DNA from 4 places in the Pelosinus sp. IPA-1 genome. Region 1 is predicted to be linked to each of the others. Evidence: riboswitches for the same ligand, from Rfam matches in the RefSeq annotation. Region 1 holds a riboswitch; each other region holds the start of a gene.
What was found. A riboswitch is a leader RNA that binds a small molecule or an ion and turns the genes downstream of it on or off. The one in region 1 is predicted to bind cyclic di-GMP.
Positions count from the first base shown of each region.

Region 2: it holds a riboswitch for cyclic di-GMP, as region 1 does, so the genes downstream of both, QSJ81_RS19650 (methyl-accepting chemotaxis protein) here and QSJ81_RS01720 (methyl-accepting chemotaxis protein) in region 1, are expected to answer to the same signal.
Region 3: it holds a riboswitch for cyclic di-GMP, as region 1 does, so the genes downstream of both, QSJ81_RS00665 (response regulator) here and QSJ81_RS01720 (methyl-accepting chemotaxis protein) in region 1, are expected to answer to the same signal.
Region 4: it holds a riboswitch for cyclic di-GMP, as region 1 does, so the genes downstream of both, QSJ81_RS16495 (porin family protein) here and QSJ81_RS01720 (methyl-accepting chemotaxis protein) in region 1, are expected to answer to the same signal.

Region 1 is NZ_BSVC01000001.1:396,325-400,470, forward strand. Features, by position in the region: gene asnB (asparagine synthase (glutamine-hydrolyzing)) at 1-1,736, shown strand, start outside; cyclic di-GMP riboswitch class I at 1,851-1,941, shown strand; gene QSJ81_RS01720 (methyl-accepting chemotaxis protein) at 2,085-3,800, shown strand; gene QSJ81_RS01725 (hypothetical protein) at 4,071-4,146, shown strand, end outside.
Region 2 is NZ_BSVC01000008.1:156,244-160,389, forward strand. Features, by position in the region: gene hpdB (4-hydroxyphenylacetate decarboxylase large subunit) at 1-301, shown strand, start outside; gene hpdC (4-hydroxyphenylacetate decarboxylase small subunit) at 306-572, shown strand; gene hpdA (4-hydroxyphenylacetate decarboxylase activase) at 576-1,511, shown strand; cyclic di-GMP riboswitch class I at 1,746-1,830, shown strand; gene QSJ81_RS19650 (methyl-accepting chemotaxis protein) at 1,990-4,017, shown strand; gene QSJ81_RS19655 (hypothetical protein) at 4,083-4,146, shown strand, end outside.
Region 3 is NZ_BSVC01000001.1:155,539-159,684, reverse strand. Features, by position in the region: gene QSJ81_RS00675 (chemotaxis protein CheW) at 1-133, opposite strand, end outside; gene QSJ81_RS00670 (chemotaxis protein CheW) at 201-2,234, opposite strand; gene QSJ81_RS00665 (response regulator) at 2,310-2,663, opposite strand; cyclic di-GMP riboswitch class I at 2,809-2,896, opposite strand; gene QSJ81_RS00660 (N-acetylmuramoyl-L-alanine amidase family protein) at 3,107-3,814, shown strand; gene QSJ81_RS00655 (amino acid permease) at 3,975-4,146, opposite strand, start outside.
Region 4 is NZ_BSVC01000006.1:298,954-303,099, forward strand. Features, by position in the region: gene QSJ81_RS16475 (protein adenylyltransferase SelO) at 1-790, shown strand, start outside; gene QSJ81_RS16480 (hypothetical protein) at 964-1,119, opposite strand; gene QSJ81_RS16485 (helix-turn-helix transcriptional regulator) at 1,823-2,632, shown strand; gene QSJ81_RS16490 (DUF6506 family protein) at 2,726-3,028, shown strand; cyclic di-GMP riboswitch class I at 3,132-3,218, shown strand; gene QSJ81_RS16495 (porin family protein) at 3,398-4,146, shown strand, end outside.

The DNA.
Region 1 (4,146 bases):
GTATGTATTTATCAAAACACGCAGCATTTGGTCATAGACGCTTGAGTGTAGTTGATCTTGTGAATGGTGCCCAGCCTATGATTAGAGATAGAGGGGAACAACGGTACGTAATTACTTATAATGGAGAACTTTATAACACACCTGAGTTACGGCAAGTATTAGAGTCTAAAGGATATACCTTCCGTACAACTTGCGATACGGAGGTTTTGCTAACTGCCTATATAGAGTGGGGACCCTCTTGTGTAGAACAATTTAATGGGATATTTGCTTTTGGTATTTGGGATGAGAGACAGCAAACCTTGTTTCTTGCACGTGATCGGATCGGAGTCAAACCTCTATTTTATACCAACAAAGGGAATTGGCTTTTATTTGGCTCAGAGCTAAAAGCATTGCTGGCACATCCTGAGGTTCGCCCACAGGTTGATAGTGAAGGTTTAGCAGAGGTATTTATCATTGGACCTGGTCGGACTCCAGGGCACGGTGTATTTAAAGGCATAGATGAATTAAGGCCTGGACATAGTATGTTATATAGTCGAAGTGGCGTAAAGATAAGTCAATATTGGGCGCTGGAAAGTATGCCTCATAAAGATGACTTTGATACCACAGTCAGTACGGTTCGGGAGCTTTTACAGGATATTGTTAAACGTCAATTAGTTGCTGATGTTCCAGTATGTACCTTATTATCGGGCGGGCTTGACTCAAGTGCATTAACTGCATTGGCGGCTATTAACTACCGCCAAGATGGATTAGGAGGTATTCATACATATTCTGTAGATTACCTGAATAATGAGCAATATTTTAAGGCAAACGATTTTCAACCTAATTCAGACGCTCCTTGGGTGCGCCGTGTTTCTGATTTATATGCTACTTCCCACCATAATATAATATTGGATACACCCGAATTAGCTGGTAGTTTACCGAACGCTGCAATTTCACGGGATTTACCAGGAATGGCGGATGTAGATACTTCCTTATATTTGTTTTGCCGGGAAATTAAAAAAGGAGCTACAGTTGCCTTATCAGGCGAATGTGCTGATGAAGTATTTGGTGGCTATCCTTGGTTTTATCGTGAAGAAATGATCAATGCCTCAAGCTTTCCTTGGGCACCAAAACCTGAGGTGCGGATGGAATGGTTATCTCCTGAGCTAGGGCTTAAGACTAAGCCTCATGAGTATTTAAAACGACGCTATCATGAAGCATTAGCTGAGGTGCCACAGTTACCAGGTGAGGATGCTCAATCGGCTCGTATGCGAGAAATATTTTATCTGAGTCTAACACGTTGGATGCCTACCCTGCTTGACCGCAAAGATCGTATGAGTATGGCTTTCGGTCTTGAGGTAAGAGTTCCTTATTGTGATCATCGACTAGTCGAATATGTATGGAACGTACCTTGGAGTATGAAAAATTACCATGAAAGAGAAAAAGGTTTATTAAGGCATGCTTTAGTTGGAATTTTGCCCGAGGATGTTTTATGGAGAAAGAAAAGTCCATATCCCAAAACTCATAATCCATCCTATTTGAGCACCGTACGTCAGTGGGTATTACGTATTTTAGATGATCCTTCTTCCCCGTTAAAAAATGTAGTGGATGTAGCTAAAGTGCGTTCTATGGCGCAACCTGATTCCCCAATATCTAATATACCCTGGTTTGGTCAGCTCATGACAAATGCCCAGTTATTTGCCTATTTAATTCAAGTAGATACTTGGCTAAGAGAGTATAAGGTGGAAATGGTATAACATTGCAGACGCCAATCATGCCCGAAGAGTTATCTTAGGGCATGATTTTATTGTTACCTATGAAAGATCATTTTTGCAGGAATTTGACAAAAAATGGCGAAGTAAATTATCAAAGTTAAATATTGGCAAACCTACCGAAAGATAGGGACGCAAAGCCATGGGTCTAAAGATTTAGTAAGGAATCTAAGATTGCCAGGTTGCTCAATGTATTGATATGAGTAATTTGGCAATCTTTATTTATGCCTAAAGGAGGATGAAAAGAAAATTAAATTAGTTGAAACATACATATAATTTGCAGGCTATATATGCAGAAAGGCATCGAAAATACATTACACTATGGAGGAAAAAATGAACATATTAAACGACATGAAAGTAAGCCTTAAATTAAGTATACTAATTGTTATTTCATTCTTATCCATGAGTATTATAGGATATACAGGATATTATTATCTTCAGCAGTCAAATGCAGATATTAACTCAATGTATGAGGATCAATTAGTGCCAATTGCTCTTATAAATGCAAATCGTGCTCATATTAATAAAGTTAATGGAGCTATACTGGAATTAATGATTACAACGGATAATAATAGAAATAACGAGCTAAAAAAGATTATAGATGAGCAGGTAAAAGCCTTTAATGAAAATATGGTAGAGCTTGAAAAAGCCAATTTAGATGAGAAGGCAAAGGAACAGTTAAATGGGATTAAAACAACCATAGGAAAGTATCGCGTTGCTAGACAACCAGTTATTGACTTGGCGCTTCAAAATAAAAATGTAGAAGCGTATGCACTCTACGTTGCTACGGTGGAATCAGTAGCGAGTGACACGATTAATAAATGCACAGACCTTTCAACATATAGTGTCCAAATGGCAAAACAAACACACGAGGATAGTAAAATATCATTCGAAAGATCAAAACATATTGCCATTGGCATTATTCTAGTATCCTTACTTATTTTAGGATTGAGTGGGTGGTATATAACCAAAATTATAGCCAATCCGTTAAATACAATGGTGTTGATTTGTAACGAATTTGCAGCAGGTGATTTTCGAGATAAAACGCGAAGAATTCTTAGAAAAGACGAAATTGGTCAAGTGGGCGATGCTTTGGCGGGTATGCGTGTCTCTATTCGAAATTTGATGAAACAGATCAGTGATTCTTCTGAGCAATTGGCAGCCTCATCGGAGGAATTGACTGCTAGTGCAGATCAATCGGCTCAAGCTGCAAACCAAGTGGCTGCATCCATTACCGACGTGGCACATGGTGCAGAAAAACAATTAAGTGTGGCGGATAACACATCAGCTGTGGTTCAGCAGATGTCAGTTACTATCCAGCAAGTTGCTGTCAATGCCAATGAAGTATCTGATCAATCAGCACAGGCTGCAAATAAGGCAAATGAAGGTAATACGTTAGTGGATAAGGCGATCAATCAGATGTCACACATAGAACAGACTGTTAATACCTCGGCTTTAGTAGTAGCAAAATTGGGAGAGCGTTCTAAGGAAATTGGGCAGATTGTAGATACGATCTCTGGTATTGCTAGTCAGACAAACTTATTAGCTTTAAATGCTGCTATCGAAGCAGCGCGTGCGGGAGAACAAGGCCGTGGCTTTGCTGTAGTGGCAGAAGAAGTTCGTAAGTTAGCAGAACAATCGCAAGATGCAGCTAAGCATATTGCCGAACTGATTGGCGAAATTCAAGGAGATACTGACAAAGCAGTAATAGCAATGAATGATGGTACTCGCGAAGTTAAGCTGGGGGCAGAAGTAGTAAATGATAGTGGCAAGGCTTTCCAGGAAATTGCATTTCTGATAAACAAAGTATCTGACCAAACAAAAGAAATATCAACCGCCATAGAGCAGATGGCGATTAATGGTCAACACATTGTTGGCTCAGTAAAGCAAATTGATGAACTGAGTAAAAAGGCCTCTGGAGAAGCGCAGACCGTATCTGCCGCAACACAAGAGCAATCTGCATCTATGGAAGAAATCGCTTCATCCAGCCAAGCGCTAGCCCATTTAGCAATGAATCTTCGGGAAGCTGTTAGTAAATTTCAAGTGTAATTAAATATGTCCTACTTATGACGATATCAGCTTCAAGTTGATATTTAGTTAAGAGAATAGATAAAAAATCGTATAAAAAAATTGAAACAATGCCTTAGGAAGAATGATCCTAGGGCATTGTTTTATTTTGTATCGGTATTTCGTTTCTTTATCTACTGAACGAATTTATGTAATCTTTAGTATAAATTACATGTAAATGTAACTTGACAGTCACAATTCTGTTACATTTCTACTCTATAATTAAAATAACAAATAAAGGAGTGATTTCTTATGAAAAATATAGCTAAAAAAATAGCGGTTTTATCAATGGTTGGTATGATGCAAATCGGTTTTGGTGCATCCGTAA
Region 2 (4,146 bases), on a different contig from region 1:
CATCTGGGATCATACTACATCACAAAATTCTCAGATGAATCTTAAAATTCATCCAGGTGCATTACAAGGTATTCAAGGGACAAGAAAATTACTGGATTTGACGAAAGCCTATATGCGCAGAGGCGGCACCCATGTGCAATATAATATAATAGATTCTACTGTCTTAAAACAAGCACAAAAAGCCCCAGAGGAGCATCGTGATTTACTGGTTCGTGTAGCTGGATTTACACAATATTGGTGTGAATTAGGCAAACCAATACAGGATGAAGTAATATCTAGAACTGAACATGAAGGAGTATAGGAAGATGGCATTAAAACATATTGATTGTTTACATTTTTGCAGTATTGATGCAAGTAAAGGAATATGCAGAGTAACAAAACAGTTCATCAATATAGATACTGACGTATGCGACAGACTAGTAGTAGCACCAAAATGTAACAATTGTAAGCAATTTCATGATGAGGATGAACAAGGTATCGGAATATGCAAAGGGTTATCTAAGGAAGATTGGGTATATGGCAGCCTCAATGCAGGAACTTGTGCTGCCCATGAATTTAAAGATAAGAGGTAAAGAGTGGATACAACAGGAGTAATATTTGATATACAGAGTTTCTCAGTTCATGATGGACCAGGTTGTAGAACGACTGTATTTATGAGTGGATGTCCTCTAAGTTGTCGATGGTGTGCAAACCCTGAAAGTTGGAGCAGAACACCTCATATCATGTTTAGCGAAAGAAGTTGCCGATATAATAAAGGCTGTTCATTGTGTAAGGATATTTGTAATAGAGGCGGGCTAAGCTTTGTTGATGAAAAACCAGTATTGAATTGGGAGACCTGTGATGCTTGTACAACCTTTGAATGTGCTGAAACTTGTTGTTATAATGGCTTAAAGCAATGTGCAAAAGAGGTTACTGTTGATCAGCTAATGAAAATATTAAAAAGGGATTCTAATAATTGGGGCGGAAAAGGTGGTGTAACTTTTAGTGGTGGCGAACCTTTGATGCAGAATCAATTTTTATTGGAATCCCTAAAACAGTGTGTAAGAAATGGTTTTCATACAGCAATCGAAACCACGGCATATACTGATGAGGAAGTATATTTGAATGTAATGAAATATGTAGATTTTGTATTCGCTGACATAAAACACATGGACAGACAAAAGCATAAAGAAAAAACTGGGGTATATAATGATATTATTCTTTCCAATATATCTTCCCTTGCTAATTCACAGTGGCAGGGAAGGATTATCATCAGAGTGCCAGTTATCGGTGGTTTTAATGACGATTTTGAGAATATGTCAAAGTTGATACACTTTATGCAGGTAAATAATCTATTTGAAATTAACATTCTACCTTTTCATGCACTAGGCGAATCGAAATGGCGCCAACTAGGGAAAATTTATGAGTATGCAAATAGTGGTAGTGTAAGCGATGCCAAGATGGAAGAAATACAGGACCTATTTCTGCGGAATGATATAGCCTGCTATATTGGTCATGATACAGCGTTTTAATCTATTAAGTTTTCTGATTCTAAAAAAGCATAAAAGCTAGCAATTTCCAGTGAGAAAATTGCTAGCTTTTTATGTAAGTATATTTAATGCGGCAAAATGAGTTGATAGCAGCTTTTATTATGTCACAGATAAAATTTGTTTATATCAAGAATAGTAAACTAGAACTTTTAGAGATATGAAGAAAATGACATATTTTAGAGGAGTTTATATTTTTGTGTCGAAAATGACAATTTATAACTATATAGGCAAACCTATCGAAAGGTAGGGACGCAAAGCCATGGGTCTAACAATATTAATTCATGACTGCCAGGTTGCATTTTGTAAATTTACATAATGATACCTAGCAGTTTTTGTTATTAAAAGGAGGTAAACACTTTCCCAAAAGGTTAACAAAAGAGTAATGGAATTGTTGATATAATGGATATGTACGAAATTTTAAAATGCTAAGCACTAGCTGAATGAGCAACGAAGCTATGAAGTGGTTCAAGATGAAGATGAAATTTTGAAGTTGGAAATTAAATTGGAAAGTGGTGTACATATGAAATTAAAAATGAAGTTTTTAGCGTTGGTGCTTATTACGAGTTCTGCTTTATTGGCAGTTGCAATCATGGGATATCTTGATGCTAAAAAACAAGTAACGGAAAATATCAAAAATGAAATGTTTTCTATTGTTAACAGCCACTCAAAACAGTTAGATGGTTGGTTATTAACAAAGGCGCAAACGGCAGCAGTGACTACTCAAAACATTCAAGTAGTATTAGGTGATAATGATATACCAGCCTCATTTGTACAAAATTATAAGTCAGATCCTGGCGTACTTGATTTGTACGTAGGATTAGAAGATGGCAGGATGATTGATGGCTCAGGATCAGCCCTTCCAGAGGGGTATGACCCTCGTAAACGTGGGTGGTACAAGCAAGGAAAAGAAACAAATAAATTAACCTTTACTGATGCCTATGTTGATGCATTAACTAAAAAGTATATTGTATCAGCAGTTGTGCCGTTGAAAAATACGGCTGGAAATACGAGAGGTATTGTTGGAATTGATATTACACTAGATATTTTAAGTGAGAGAATTAAAGAGATTAATTTACATGGGAAAGGAAACGGTTTTATTGTAGATCAAAAAGGGATTATGTTAGCACACCCAGATTCGAGCAAAGTTTCGACTAATATTAATGAGAATCCACAATTGAAACAGATGGCAAAAGAAATGTTATCTCAAGATAGTGGTGTTCAAAGTTATGAAGAGAATAACGTAACAAAATTAATGATTTATACCAAGGTACCATCTACTGGATGGGTGCTAGGTATTACCGTTGATAAAGAAGATGTTTATAGCCAAGTTAAACAGTTAGGTTATGAGTTTGGATTGATTGCTTTAATCGGCATTATAATTTCAATTGCTGCAAGCTGGGTATTGGCTAATAAAATAACAGGAAACGTTACAAAACTAACGGAGCAGGCTGAGAGACTAGCTAGCGGCGATCTAACAGAGCAGAATCTGATAATTAAGTCTAATGATGAAATAGGTCAGTTAGCATTAGCCTTTGCAAAAATGGCAGAAAACTTGCGAAATCTAATGAAAGATGTGGCGCAAACAGCAGAACAATTGGCGGCTTCTTCAGAAGAATTGACCGCTAGTGCTGAGCAGTCAGCTCATGCATCAGTCCAAGTAGCTACATCGATAACTGAGGTAGCGCAAGGAACAGAAAAACAATCGAATGCAGTGGAAGATGCTTCTCTTGTAGTTGAGGAAATGTCAGCAAGCATTCAGCATGTTGTAGAGAATGCTACGACAGTAGCGGCAACATCGGAACAGGCGGCTAGTGCAGCGAGTGGTGGCAAGGTAGCAATTGGTAGTGCTGTGAGCCAAATGAACATCATCGAAAGCACAGTTTCAGGATCAGCAGAAGTAGTAGTTAAGTTAGGCAATCGATCGAAAGAAATTGGACAAATTGTAGATACTATTTCTGGAATTGCTGGACAAACAAACTTATTGGCATTAAATGCAGCGATTGAAGCAGCTCGTGCTGGTGAGCAGGGGCGTGGATTTGCCGTTGTAGCAGAAGAAGTACGCAAATTAGCGGAACAATCTCAGCATGCAGCGAAGCAAATTGCCGAAATGATTAACGAAATTCAAGTAGATACAGATACGGCTGTAGTAGCTATGAATAATGGTACAAGGGAAGTGCACATTGGAAGCCAAGTGGTTAATAAGGCTGGAGAATCCTTTAAGCAGATAGAAATATTAGTTGAGACAGTCCTAAGCCAAGTTCGTGAGATTGCTAGTTCTATTCAAAAAGTAGACGTTGGTAGTAATAAAATTGTTACCGCGATACAGGATATTAATGCAATAACAAAAAGCAATTCTGGAGAAACCCAAAGTATCTCTGCAGCCACAGAGGAGCAATCAGCTTCGATGCAAGAAATCGCTTCTTCAAGCCATGCATTGGCGAATTTGGCGGAGGAAATGCAAAAAGCCGTTAGAAAGTTTACAATTTAATGTAATTTTAGCTGATCAATGCATACAGAGAAAAAAATCCAAGCATTACTATAGGAGTGTTTTTAATGAAGGAAGAATTAGTAGGATTGGAGATGGGAAAAGAAGAGTTAGAGGAGCTAATCAATCATC
Region 3 (4,146 bases), 240 kb from region 1:
CAGACTGCATACCGATTATCTCAGTGACAAATTTTATTTCAATACCATAAACTTCAGTCCCTAAGGAAAATGTCAGAAATTTGTCCTTCTGCGTGTCTTCTTCATCTAGCACATTTTCAGCAATCTCAGACATGATATGTCTCCTTTGTTTAATCTATTCTCCGTTACTTGCTAGCCTATAGATTCTAGGATAAAATCTACTAAGAATTCAGGGCGGCAACATCGAGTATCAGGCTGACACCACCATCTCCGAGCAAGGTACAACCCGCAATTCCCTTCGTCTTTTTGATATAGGAAGGCAAAGCCTTGACCACTACCTGCTGCTGTCCTATTAAGGAGTCAGCAAATAAGCAAATACCTTTCCCATCAGCTTCAACCATTACCATGATTCCTTCCCTTAGATCTTTGACCTCTGTTTTTACCTGAAATCTTTCATAAAGACGCAAAACAGGGTGGCACTCCCCCCGAATCATGATCATTTCATTATTATTTGTATCTTTTATCAGATTCTGCTCTTTCAGCCGAAAGGACTCTTTTATCGCAATAATCGGTATCGTATAGATGGAATTTCCGACCTTTATATTCATCCCATCAATGATTGCAAGAGTAAGAGGAATTCTTATCGACATTGTTGTACCTTCTCCCACTATGCTATCAACACTAATCGTACCACCTATTTTTTCAATATTCTTGGCTACGACGTCCATGCCAACACCACGACCAGAGAATTCTGTCACAGTGTCATTGGTAGAAAAGCCAGGCTGTAAAATAAAAGAATAGATCTGGTTATCGCTTAAAGAAGTCTCTTCCTTTTCAATTAAACCGCGTTCCCAAGCTTTTTTAAGAATCTTTTCTTTGTTTAACCCTCCACCATCATCTTGTATCGTAATCAAAACATCACCACCGGCACTTTTTGCCTCTAGACGAATCTTGCCCACTTTCGGTTTCCCTTGGGTTATTCTTTCTTGAGCAGGTTCAATGCCATGGTCCACAGCATTACGAATTAGGTGCATTAAGGGATCTGATATACTTTCTATGATATTTTTATCTACTTCTGTCTGCTCTCCGATAATCTCTAACTGCGCTTCTTTATCAAGCTTTCGCACCATATCTCTGACAATGCGATTCATCTTATGAAAAGTTGCTGATAATGGCACCATACGTATGGACATGACCGTATCTTGAAGTTCGCTAGTAATTTTTCTTAATTGGCGAGCCGACTTATAGAACTTATCGAGCCTCAGTCCTTGCAGTTCAGGATTTTGAGTTACCATTGCCTCAGCAATAACAAGCTCTCCCACTAAATCCATAAGGATATCCATCTTTGACACATTTACACTAATAAAACTTTGTGCCCCTTCCGTTTGCTGCTCCATTTCCTTGCCAGCAGCATTCACGGGCTCATCTGGAATTGGGTCATCTAAGACTATTACTTTTTTCTGCTGTGCTTTTTTGACACTGTCATCCGCCACTACATTTAAGTTGAACTCTTTTAGAAACATTGTGTTGCAGAAAAATTCTTGCACTATTTCCAAAGATTTTTGTGTCGAAAATGTTATCTGGAATCCTTCATTTTTGATAACTTCCGATGTAGCATCGTTTTCTAAAATATCCATTGGTGAATGTACAATGTTCTCGGCAAGTTCACTAAGCTCATGAATTAGGGTAAAGGCTCTTATATTTTCCATGCCGCAATCTTCGTCAAAAAAGATCCTGGCTTCATATCTGATTTCCCCCTCACCCTTTGATGTATCAGATACATCCGTTAAAGAATGGATAGTTGAATCATCAATATCAAAATTCGTAGTATCAGTCAGTTTGGGATGACCTTCCTTTAAACTGGACAAAAACTCCCTGCTTTTCTCGCAGACAACATAGGAATCACCTGTTGCATCTGCCCCGTTTTCCACCTTAGCTACTTCACCCTTAATGAAATCTACGGCATTTAAAACTAGATCTGTCAGTTCCGAATAATCTACACTTTGAGGCTTTGTCTCGCGAATATAAAAGAAAACATCCTCTAAAGAGTGGGCTACGGAAGAAATATCATTGAACATCATCATAGCAGCCGAACCCTTTAGGGTATGCATAATTCTAAATACTTCATTGATGACGACTTCTAAGCCCCCGGACTTTTCACTATCTAAAATAAGGCGTTCAAGCTGTTCTAACAGCTGGTTTGTTTCAAATACAAAGAGGTCAAGCATTGGGGCTTTGCTATCATTATTGGCCAATTTCAATCACCCTCACAAATTACTGCAGATACTGGAAGTACGGTACTACATAGCTTTTTTCAAAATCTAGTCTTTTTATTTAAACTTGCTTAGCCCTCGAATGACCTGTTCTTCAACAAACGGTTTTACGATAAATCCATTAGCACCAGACACGATGGCATCTTTTACAGTCGCTTCTTGCCCCATAGCCGATATCATAACGACTTTCGCACTAGAATCCATCTTTTTTATCGCCTTCAAAGCCGTTATACCATCCATTTGGGGCATTGTTATATCCATTGTAACCAGATCAGGTTTAAGTTCATTGTATTTTAGGATTGCTTCTGCACCATTTGCAGCTTCGCCCACAACTTGGTAACCGTTTTTTTCCAACATCATTTTTAGTGTTAACCTAATAAAGACGGCATCATCGACAATAAGTACTTTCATATTTTCATCCTTTCATCGGCAAGTAATATCAACTTGCAATCATGTATCGTTACCTGGTTATTACAGCTATCCTTTGCCTCACCCTAAAAAAAACGCAAAAAAAGATCAGGGGTAGCCTGACCTAATACATGGTAGTGTAAGCTAACATGGCGGCCTGGCAGTCTTGGTCGCCCAGCGACTGTAGACCCATAGCTTTGCGTCCCTATCTTTCGATAGGTTTGCCAATATTGTTAATTTTTGTCTATCTATGTAGTATTTTCTTATATTATATTATTATTCCATATATTCGTCAACGTATTTCAGGACTTTGGTGCAATTTTCTGGGACTTAAGCCTCATTATAATATAATAGAGAATGGCAAATATTACGTTTGCTGTGAAGAATGTAATTACAGTATAATTTGAATGCCACATAAAACTATAAAATTAGCAAGGAAACATTACATGAAAAAACAAACGCCTCTTTTACTAATCTTATTAATGTTACTAACTAGCTTACCGGCAGCTACGGCGAGTGCCGCTTCCTTTGATACACTGAGTCAAAATATCATCAACTTTATAGGTCTTCAAAGTAACCAAACGAAAAATTCTACACTGAAAGGCAAAGTAATCGTTGTTGATCCTGGTCATGGTGGCAGTGATACTGGCGCTATAGGCCCTAATCATGTTGCCGAAAAAAATGTTACATTGGCCATTGCTCGTGATCTAGGTAAGTTACTATCGGATGGAGGAGCGAAGGTCATCTTGACCCGTACCTCTGACAAGGATGTTGCCAATGAAGGAACATCAGATATTGACGAACTACAGGCTCGCGTTGCAATTGCAAACCAGGCTAGTGCAGACTTGTTTGTTAGCATTCATGCTGACGCTTCTGACGAACCTGTCAGTGGTACAGCAACTTATTTTTACGGCAATAGCGATACTTTTGCCAGTTTAGTACAAGATAGTATGGTTAGCCAACTAAAATTATCTGATAGAGGCTATCAACCTAATGATTTTTATGTTCTCAAAAACACAACGATGCCAGCCATATTAACAGAAGTCGCTTTTATCTCCAATCCGCAAGAAGAAAAACTACTCTCTAATCCTACTTTTGACAAAAAAGCAGCACTTGGAATTTATAATGGAATTAAAAAATATTTCGCGCAATAAGTGCGCCCTCTAACCATTCTATTTCTAGAAATTTTTAAGTATCCTCGTAATGGAGCACACTTGTGCTCCATTTTTTTACTTCTATGAATTGACAAACAGGAAAGCCAAGCAGTCACCTGCCTGGCTCAATCCTTTACCTAATCCTCAAAGATAACCGAACTTACCATTCTGTACGAATGCTCAAATCAGCTTTCTGTTGGGCTTCACCAATTTTTAATAGTTTATATACAATATAAAGACCACCATACCAAACAGGTGCAACATATAATCCTACCAGATTATCATGGTCATATCCCATACCTAAGGTTACAGCCAGCATAAATATCCCTACT
Region 4 (4,146 bases), on a different contig from region 1:
GCTTCAAGAAGTGATCAAGCGGCAGGCCGTATTGATTGCCAAATGGCAACTGGTTGGCTTTATTCACGGGGTGATGAATACGGACAACATGACCCTTAGTGGCGAAACTATAGATTATGGTCCTTGTGCCTTCATGGATATCTATGAACCAGCAACGGTATTCAGTTCTATTGATATACAAGGTCGCTATGCTTATGGCAATCAGCCGCATATTGCTGCATGGAATCTCGCGCGATTTGCTGAAACCTTATTGCCATTGTTGCATGACAATCAGGAGCAGGCTGTCAAGTTAGCCCAGGATGCAATTTCAGATTTTACTGAGTTGTATCAATCTAATTGGCTTGCGGGAATGAGAGCCAAACTGGGAATATTTAATGAAGAAGAACAGGATAAAAATCTTATTGAAGACCTTCTCGGTATGATGAAGAAGTATGGTGCGGACTATACCAATACCTTCCGCGCATTAACTTTTGATACGCGGCCTGATATGGAACTGTTTGGCACCACAGAGTTTGCTCAATGGCATGAGTTATGGCAGGCGAGGCTAGGCAGACAGCAGGAAGTAGAATCCTCCTCGCATCAGTTGATGCAAAACAGCAATCCAGCAATAATCCCTCGCAATCACCGAGTAGAAGCCGCGCTAGAAGCCGCGGTGCAAGGAGACTACAGTGTAATGGAGCGGCTTCTTGATGTTCTGGCAAGCCCTTACGCATATTCCCCCGAACAGGCTGAGTACTCTACACTGCCAGCGCTATCAACCCATCCTTACCGAACTTTTTGCGGTACCTGACGCAGAAGTAAAGGGAAGATGGTAGAGAGAGAGTACCATGGCGGAATTCAAAAAAAGCCACTACTGGTCATTACGACTGGTAGTGGCCCTTTTACGTTTTAAAAGCGGCACTGCTTTTAAAACGTCCCTGGAGGCCGCTATAAAACATATTATAGTAGTTACCGTTTTTTACTTTAGGTATTTGGGTGATTGGGCTGATCTATACTAGCAATATAGGCAGCATTTTTTATATCCTGTTGTTTGTCTTTGGTTGATCGTTGTTGTTGCGAGTTATTGGCTTGTTGCGAGTTACTGGCTTGCTGCGAGTTACTAGCTTGTTCTTGTGTCATGTGATCACCTCCTGACCATATTATTTACGCATAGTGATTGAGCTATGCAATTGGTATTGGATATACGTCGTACCTTAATTGGTAGGGCGGTGTTTTTTATTTTGAAGATTGTGTTATAAAAAATGATAAATAAAGTATGTATATAGTAAGACTGTTCAAAAACATACATAATTGGAGGGGGAGAAATGTGGTTCGATGGGCCTGATGTGCTTGAAGTAGGAGTTATTTTAATTGTAATAGCTGTTATATGTATCTTTTGGCTAAAACATTCGGATCGTGCTTAAAAGCATCGCAACTACAGGCACTGCAAGGCTTTTGTGAACCTTGTAGTGTTTTTAGTTTCAAGTAGTTAGAAGCCCGACTTAAAGTTGATTAATCAACTATTATTAATTCATAGGTAATTATAATTAGTACAACCCAAGGAAAATAATGCGAAGCATTGGATAATAAAGTACAGGCAGTCGTTAAATCCATTATAAAAATCTCCTCTAAAAATAAAATAGAGTTTAACTATACCAACAATTAGAATAAATGTAAAGTATTTACATTTATTCTAATTGAATATTTAAAAGAAAATGGAAATTAATAATGTATTTCTTTGGAAAATAGAAGGTGAATTAAAGTGTAATAAAGAAGAGGACGAATATGGAATAGAAAGTATGATATAAGTGCAGCTTGTCATGCATGAGATAAGAGGCTGAGTATGAAATTATGCAATTTGAAACCAAATCGACACTTACAACCATATGTTAGTCGTTATTGGTTGTGGGAGAATGAACCGAATTTACCTCAAATTATGCCCGGTACAGGAACTGAATTAATGTTTCATTATTATGAACCATTCGCTGGTAGAAATCAGAAGAATGAAATTTTTGTAGCGCCTAATTGTCATATTATATCTCCGCGTTATGGGTGTTATCATATAAATCCAGCAAGGTATAGCGGTTTTATTTCTGTGAGGTTTCGTGCAGGTGCTTTTCGCCACTTTTCTAGAGAATCAGGTAATGATTTAATAGACCGCTTTATTGATATTAATGAAATATGGGGAAAAAAAGGGCAAGAATTTGGACAACGGGTACTAGATGCAAAAAGTCTCCAGGAAAGGATTATTATAATCGAATATTTTCTTATGAGGTTCCTCGAAATGTATCGTCGTCCAAATTCATGGTTAGATGCAGCGGTAAAAAAGGTGTTTTATGGCTGCAGTGATGTAGTACTGAAAGAAATAAGTAGTGAATTATTTATTAGTGATAGGCAACTTCAAAGAAAATTTAGGGAAGCAGTTGGTGTTAGTCCGAAAACTTTTCAACGAAATTGTCGTTTTGAAACGGTATTAAAGCATTTACTACTTAACAAAGAAACAGATTATCTAACGAGTGCACTGGAACACGGATATTATGATCAATCCCATTTTATTAAAGAGTTTAAGACGTATGTAGGAGAATATCCATCTTTATTTTTACACGAGGAAAACTTTATGTCGCATTTTTACAATAGAAAATTGTTTGATTGATATAGTATTAGGAACGAGTGAGTTTAGGGTCGCGTATCCCAATGAAGGTTTTGCATCTTGTGCTCGCCATTTTTTTTATTAGGAGGAACTATTTTGAGTTTAAAAGCGGCATTTATATTTATTGCTCCGGAGAATGATGAGAAAATTCATAATGCAATTATTAATGCTCCGGTTGTACAATTACATGTTGTAGGTGTGGAAAATTATCAGGAAGGTGAGCTAGTCGCTAGAAGAATGGTTGAACAAGGTATCGAAGCTATTGAACTCTGTGCAGGTTTCGGAATTGAGGGAGTTGCGAAGATTAAAGCAGCAGTAAAAGGAAAAGCAATAGTTGGTGTAGTAAGATTTGATAATCACCCAGGTTTTGAATTTAAAAGCGGTGATGATCTATTTTAGTGATTTAACCGACTATATAAGTTATATATTATGTATCTTAAATTTCAAGAATATAACATAATCCTGCAGGAATTTAACAATATTGAGCGAAAATCAATTAAAAGTATATAAATGGCAAACCTTCTGAAAAGAAGGGACGCAAAGCTATGGGTCTAAGGACGATTAAGTCTATGATTGCCAGGTTGCATTTCTTGAAATGCAACCTGGCAATTTTTTTGTGTAAAAATTGATGTTTGTTGCCAGTTTTCATCAAAAGGAATTAACCTGTATAAGTACTGTAGCAAGCTTTCAGGTGAATGAAACGTATGTAATGGGACAACCAGACGTGACTATGAAAAATACATCTTATCAGGACGGTGAGTTTTTTAAGTGAAAAAGGTTTTTATATTACTGTTTTCGGTTGCAACGATAGTCGGTATACCAATAAATGAGCACGGGGGAAACGTGGTATATGCTTCAAATGAAGTAAAAATCGAGGGTGGCAATAAACTTTCTGTAATACCAGGAAATACAGAAAAATTTAAAGCTGAATTTGCATATGAAATGGCACAAATTACAGGTAAAATATTATCTACCCCAACTACTAATGTCGAAAACTTTAAAGTTGAGTTTGCGTATTCAATTGCTAGGGTCACAGCAAAAATAATGCCAATTTTGCCCAACGACCAGAAAAATGAATTCGCATATAAAATGGCACAAATCACAACAAAAATAATTAGTGACCCAAACCTAGATGTTGAAAAGGCTAAAGCTGATTTTGCATATGAAATTGCGCAAATAACAACGAGATTTATAACGAATCCAGATAAACTCACTACTGATAAAAACACAATGCTTACAATAACTAATGACTATGTTGATCCGAAAACAATGCTTAGGAATAATGCAGATATCGAACCTAAAACAGTAGTTCAGATGAACAATACGGAAATTAAAGAAAAAGCAAAAAGTAATACAAATTATATCTCACCGGAAACGTATACAGGCCTTATAGATGATTTGAGTCATGTAGGTGACCGGAGCAGTCAATTGGACAACAAAGTAAAGATTGACGGAGAAATTCGTTATCATTACGCTTTGAATAGTGGTCCTGGGCAATTAGATCGGGATTCATCTGG